Regions from separate parts of the Agrobacterium sp. GW821-FHT14E08 genome, predicted to be linked through region 2. Evidence: predicted binding sites of a transcription regulator. Region 2 holds the regulator's gene; the other holds the start of a gene.

Region 1 (3,412 bases), 850 kb from region 2:
CTGAAACATCCGGATCGGACTTGAACTGCAACAGGGCCCGATCGCGCTTCAGCCGCCACAGCAACCGGTAAAGCAGCGCGAAACGGCCCGGATCGCTGTGACAGATAATGGCTTGCGCCAAAGCCACGAAGGAGGCCGGAACGGACACTTGCGCGCCACGCGCACCCGGAACCGGCAACGCCTCTCCGGCAAAATCGAAAAGCCCGGCGCCGTCATTCCGCAGCTGCCAGTCAATCATGTCAGGCGGAATATCCGCGGCAAGCGCCGCACGGGCGGCATCCCGCCACTCGCCGAAGTCGCCCCGCCCTTCCAGAACCGTGCTGTACATCACAACAGCGACAATTGTTCGGGCTGGGGTGCAAACATCGCCCGCAAATCCGGCCGCTCGGTCAGCTTGCCAGGCGTCCAGCCTTCCGCCACGATAAAGGCCTTCACCTTTTTGAGGGAAACGCCAAAGCGGGCGATATCCTCCAGCCGCAACCGCCGGAAGCGGCGTGACGACAGGACTGAGGCCACGGTCTTGGTGCCGAAGCCGGGCACGCGCAGCAGCATTTCCCGATCCGCCACATTGACATCCACCGGAAAGCGCTCGCGATTTTTGAGCGCCCAGGCCAGCTTCGGGTCGATATCGAGATCGAGCATGCCATCGCCGCCGATCGCGGTTATCTCGCCAATATCGAAACCGTAAAAACGATAAAGCCAGTCCGCCTGGTAAAGACGGTGCTCCCGCATCAACGGCGGCTTGATGAGCGGCAGGCTCTTCGACGAATCGGGAATGGGGCTGAAGGCCGAATAATAGACGCGCCGCAAACCGTAACTGCCATAAAGCCGGGCGCTGGTGGAAAGAATGGTGCTGTCATCGGCTCCGTCAGCCCCCACGATCATTTGCGTGCTCTGCCCGGCGGGAGCAAAACGTATGGTCTTGCGTGTCCGGACGGTCGGCTCCCCCGCCTCCTCGATCTTCAACCGGATATCGGCCATCGAGCGGCGAATATTGGCGGGCTGCTTTTCCGGTGCGAAACGATTGACGCCGCTATCCGTCGGTAGTTCGATATTGATAGACAGCCTGTCAGCGTAAAGCCCCGCCTCCTCAATAAGCTTTGGCGATGCTTCGGGAATGGATTTCAGATGGATATAACCGCGAAACCCATGCGTAACGCGCAGTTCCCGCGCCACCCGCACCATCTCTTCCATCGTGTGATCGGAAGAGCGGATGATGCCGGAGGACAAAAACAGCCCCTCGATATAATTGCGTCGATAGAACTCCAGCGTCAGCCACACCACCTCCTCGGCGGTAAAGCGCGCCCGCTCGACATTGCTGGAAGAACGGTTGATGCAATAGGCGCAATCATAAATGCAGAAATTGGTGAGCAGGATTTTCAGCAACGAAATGCAGCGCCCGTCCGGCGCATAGGCATGGCAAATGCCAGACCCCTCTGTGGAACCAAGCCCACCGGACGCGGCAGAGTTGCGTTTCGTCGTGCCGCTGGAGGCGCAGGACGCATCGTATTTGGCCGCATCGGAAAGAATGGCCAGCCGTTGCCTGATTGACTTCTTCATGATTATGTTCACTATATGTTCTATTGAAAAATGTCAATCTTGTCGGTTAAGGCGCTGAATAAATGAAGAAATATTCCTGCCTCAAATTTGCTGGCATTTCGCTGTCGTCTTCTGATATAGTCGGCTCAGTTATGATTTTGGCATGGTTCCGGAGTTCCTCTCCGGAACCTGTTTCTTTTTGTGTCTGCAAGTAAAGCGACAGGACTGCGAAGGATAAAAAAATGGTAGAAAAAGTACCGATGACTCAGGGTGGGTTCGTCAAGCTGCAGGAGGAGCTGCGTTGGCGCCAGCAGGAGGAACGTCCCCGTATCATCGAGGCGATTGCGGAAGCGCGCGCCCATGGCGACCTTTCGGAAAACGCCGAGTACCATGCTGCCAAGGAAGCGCAGAGCCACAATGAAGGCCGCATCACCGAACTCGAAGACCTGACCGCACGCGCGGAGGTCATCGACCTTTCCAAGATGTCCGGCTCCAAGATCAAGTTCGGCGCCACCGTCAAGCTGGTGGACGAGGACAGCGACGAGGAAAAGACCTATCAGATCGTCGGCGACCAGGAAGCCGATGTGAAGGCCGGCCGCATCTCCATTTCCTCGCCCATCGCCCGCGCTCTCATCGGTAAGGAAGTCGGCGACAGCATCGAAGTCAACGCCCCCGGCGGCGCCAAGGGCTACGAGATTCTCGCGGTACAGTGGGGCTGATGCCCTCACGTGCAATGCGCCCCAGGCGGGCGCATTGCTTTTTTTGACGTCTTCAATCCCCCCGCATTAGCCGCAAAGACGGAAGCCCATCTTGTCCCACGTCAGTCTGAAAGATGTGCAGGTGCTTGCGCCGAACTTCAAACGCAGGCTCTCCGGCGTCACCTCCACTATCGTTCAGCTCATTCCCGTGCAGAACCGGCTGGGGCAGAAGGTGGCCGTCATCGGGCCGGGCCTGCCGCCGCATCTGCCGCATGTGCGCTTCCGCGATCTGTGGCGGCTCTGGCAAAACGGCCCGCAGGGCGGCCCGCGTATCTGGCATGCCCGCCGCAATCTTGAAATGTTGCCGGGTATTTTCATGCGCGATGTGCTGCGTATGAAGGTGAAGCTGCTGTTCACCTCGGCAGCGCAGAGGCGGCATTCCGCCTATACCCGCTTTCTGATTTCAAAGATGGATGCGGTGGTCGCGACAAGCGGCCGCTCCGGCTCGTTTCTGGAAGTGCCCCACCACGTCGTCATGCATGGCGTCGATACCGAGCTATTTCATCCGGGAGAAGGCCCCGAGGACACGATCGCGGCAACCGGCCTGCCGGGCCAATATCTGATCGGCTGCTTCGGACGGGTGCGCCACCAGAAGGGCACTGACCTCTTCGTGCGCGCCATGATCGAACTCCTGCACGACTACCCGCAATGGACAGCCGTGGTTTCCGGCCGTGTGACGGCGGAACACAAGGCTTTTGCCGAAACACTTGAGGCCGGCGTCAAGGCCGCCGGCCTTTCGGACCGCATCGTGTTTCAGGGTGAGGTGGACGACATCAAGCCGTGGTACCGGCGGCTGACGCTCTATGTCGCGCCGTCGCGCAACGAAGGTTTCGGCTTGACACCACTAGAGGCCATGGCGTCGGAAACGGCCGTCGTCGCCAGCACTGCCGGCGCCTATGAGGAGATGATCGTCAAGTGCGAGACCGGCGCAGTCGTTGAAGCGGGTGACTATGCATCGCTCAGGGATGCGATAAGGACCTATCTTGCCGATCCGGCTCTGGCCGAGAGCCATGCCCGTGCCGGTCTCGCGCATGTGCGCAGCACATTTCCGCTTGAAAAAGAAGCCACGAGTCTCGGCGAAGTCTATGAGGCTTTGCGGCGCGGGTAATGCGTCT
Region 2 (3,412 bases):
GAAGATCTGTCTGGCGGCTGAGAAAGGCCGGGATTTGCAGCACATCCACCACTTCGGACACGATGGCGCATTGTTCTTCGGTGTGAATGTCAGTCAGAACAGGAAAGCCGAATTCCTTCTTGAGGTCGGCGAAAACCTGCATGGCGCTCTCAAGGCCGATGCCGCGCTTGCCGGAAAGCGAGGTGCGGTTCGCCTTGTCGAAGGACGACTTATAAACGAGCCCGATCCCCAGCTTGTCGCAAAGCTCCTTCAGGACACCGGCGATCATGAAGGCATGTTCGCGGCTCTCCATCTGGCAGGGGCCGGCAATCAGCGAAAAACGCTCTGTATTGGAAAAGGAAACCTTGCTGGCGCCATCGCCGGCGGTGACTTTGAGATTGTTCGTAACGCTCATCATTTTTCCTCGAAGGCGAATGTTACGCCCTGACCGGGTGCTGCTGCCACCACCAGGCGGCCGCCCGCTTTTGCGCAGGACACGCCATTAGCAGCAAGCACAGCTTCTGTCACGGCAAGATCGTGTGACAAAAAGATGACGCCCGCGCCGCGCAATCCGCCGTCGCCCCACTCCCTGGCATCCATGCCATGCCCGCCAAAAACCGGCTTTGCCGCCAATCGGATGCGCGCATTGCCGGTTGCGAAAACCATATCACCATCCGGGGACATTTCACCCTTGCAGCGAAAAACCGTTTCGATCAGCCGCGCCGCATTTCGATCGGCTCCTGAAAACAGAACGATCTCGCTGAGGCCGAGAACCCCATTGGCATGGCGCTCCAGTGCCGTGCGATCGCCCGGCAGCACCTGAAGCCGCTGACAGCTGAACGAAAAGAAATCCGCAGCCGTCCCGCTTGCTGCTGCAAAAGCAAGCCGGAATGCCGCCTCGCTTTGCGAACCGTCCGGCATTCGAACAGGCCGCGAAAATTCAAAGATATCGCCCGCCGAAAGGCCGGAGACCGCAAATCTCTCATGATCGGCAAAGGCATCCCCGGTTCGGGCTACCAGAGCGGAAAATCCCTCCCTGCCATGACCCTGCCGGAAGGCTTGATCCCTGCCTGTGAACACATCGCCACGGTTCACGGAGGCATTATATTTAGCCGGATCAGCAATTGCCAACGGCTCCAGATAGGTCCCATCGGTGAAAAAAACGCATGCATTCTGCGTGCCGAAGGGATGAAGAGCCTCCGGCGCAACCGTGAAGCCGAGGTCTTCATAGCGCTTTTCCGCAACGGCAAGAGCCTGCACGGGCAAGACGAGATGATCGATGCAATAGGGTTTCGTCATTGTCATTCCTGCTGGCGGCGCGACAGGAAGCCATGCTGCACCGGTTCGAGGCGAAGAAAAGCACAATTTCGTGCGATGAGGCAAATCATCAAAACAACAGATAGCAGCTTCACGAAATTTTAGGGGATTGCGGAACACATATGGAACATATAGTGTTCGTTCTGTATTTGTTTCGCGATCTCCACTACGATTCTCAAGGGTGTTTTCCTCATGCTCACGCGCAAACAGCAGGAATTGCTTCTCTTCATTCATGAAAGAATGAAAGAGTCCGGCGTGCCGCCCTCCTTCGATGAAATGAAGGACGCACTCGATCTTGCCTCCAAATCCGGCATTCACCGGCTGATCACTGCCCTCGAAGAGCGCGGTTTCATTCGCCGGCTACCTAACCGGGCACGGGCGCTGGAAGTCATCAAGTTGCCCGAGGCCTACGCGCCGGGCGCAAGGCCGCAGCGCGGCTTTTCGCCGAGCGTCATCGAAGGCAGCCTCGGCAAGCCGAAGACGCCGGAACCGACCCCTGCCCCCAAGGCACCAGCCAATGATCTCGGTGGCGCCGTTACCGTGCCGGTCATGGGCCGTATCGCCGCCGGCGTGCCGATTTCCGCCATCCAGAACAACACCCACGACGTTGCCGTGCCGGTGGATATGCTGGGCACCGGCGAACATTACGCGCTTGAGGTCAAGGGCGATTCGATGATCGAGGCCGGCATTTTTGACGGCGACACCGTCATTATCCGCAACGGCAATACAGCCAATCCGGGCGATATCGTTGTGGCATTGGTGGATGACGAGGAGGCGACGCTGAAGCGCTTCCGCCGCAAGGGCGCCTCCATCGCGCTCGAGGCTGCAAACCCCGCTTATGAGACCCGCATCTTCGGACCGGATCGGGTGAAAATCCAGGGCAAGCTGGTTGGGTTGATCCGCCGTTATCATTGACCCGATGGACGGGATGTCATCCGGTTTTCGACAGGCGTCGTCTTGATGATGACGCCTGTATGAGAGGTGAAGACTGCCTGAAGCATGGCATAATTTGGATACGCACGGTGGTATGTGACTGACGCGGGCGATGCCTGATGCCTTCCGAAACTGGCTACAGTTTCATGCTGATTTTCCGTTTTGCTAGTATGACGACATAGGTCTGGCCTGCCGCATTCAGCTCTTGAATTCTCACCAAGCCTTCGCGAAGTTGAATTGCATCGTCGGTCGATTGGTGATTTTTCAGCTGTCTCCGGACGGTGATATTTGCGAAGCGTTGCCGTCCATGCCCTCCCCTTATCATTCATCAATACGGCTTATGGGAGCCATGGATTATTTTCGATATTCCACGGACGCCCGGCAGGTATAAAAATGCGCGTCATATCCGGGAGATACGCCATGTACGATCTTTATATAGCGAATAAGAACTATTCTTCATGGTCGTTGCGGCCGTGGGTGTTGATGCGCACGCTGGGTATCGCGTTCACCGAAAAACTCATTCCGTTCGGTGAAGGAATTTCCTTCTCCTCCTTTTCGCCAACCGGCAAGGTGCCGTGCCTTGTCGATGACGGCTTCATGGTGTGGGAAACGCTTTCGATCGCTGAATATCTTGCTGAAAGACATCAGGGTGTCTGGGCGAGCGACAAGCAGGCACGGGCCTGGTCACGGTCGGCGGCAAGTGAAATGCATGCCGGCTTTTCTTCGCTGCGCAATCTCTATCCCATGTCTGTCGGCATCAGGGCAAGACCGAAGGGCGGGGATGCCGGGCTTGCCGCCGATATCAAGCGCATTGATGCGCTGTGGAGCGAAGGCCTTGAAAAATTCGGTGGACCATATCTCGCCGGCGCGAAATTCACGGCGGTCGACGCCTTTTTCTGCCCGGTGGCGTTCCGTTTCCAGAGCTATGGCGCCGATCTTTCACCCGCGGCCAGGAGCTATTGCGAAAGGCTGCTCGCCCTGCCCGCGATGCGTGAATGGTACGAGGCCGGTTTGAAGGAAACCTGGCGTGACACGGCGCATGAAGAAGAAATTGGCGGGATCGGCGACGTGATCGAAGATCTGCGCGCCAGGGCATGATGAACCACGCTGGCGGCTCACTCTGACGTCGCCAGCAGCCTGTTGACGGCCTCAGGCACCTCATGATCGAAACGGCCGCTTTTCC

The links. The regulator LexA, encoded in region 2, represses DNA repair genes until DNA is damaged. The targets are predictions, from matches to a motif close to TGTTCNNNNTGTGTTCNG.
Region 1: the regulator LexA is predicted to act here: its motif matches at 1,566-1,583, upstream of AC1ROR_RS08355 (putative DNA modification/repair radical SAM protein).

Annotation. Positions count from the first base shown of each region.
Region 1 is NZ_JBXAPJ010000001.1:1,684,965-1,688,376, forward strand. It holds gene AC1ROR_RS08350 (UdgX family uracil-DNA binding protein) at 1-328, opposite strand, end outside; gene AC1ROR_RS08355 (putative DNA modification/repair radical SAM protein) at 328-1,560, opposite strand; gene greA (transcription elongation factor GreA) at 1,782-2,258, shown strand; gene AC1ROR_RS08365 (glycosyltransferase family 4 protein) at 2,350-3,405, shown strand.
Region 2 is NZ_JBXAPJ010000001.1:836,211-839,622, reverse strand. It holds gene kdsA (3-deoxy-8-phosphooctulonate synthase) at 1-394, opposite strand, end outside; gene AC1ROR_RS04080 (VOC family protein) at 394-1,278, opposite strand; gene lexA (transcriptional repressor LexA) at 1,489-2,211, shown strand; gene AC1ROR_RS04070 (glutathione S-transferase family protein) at 2,650-3,327, shown strand; gene AC1ROR_RS04065 (ComEC/Rec2 family competence protein) at 3,345-3,412, opposite strand, start outside.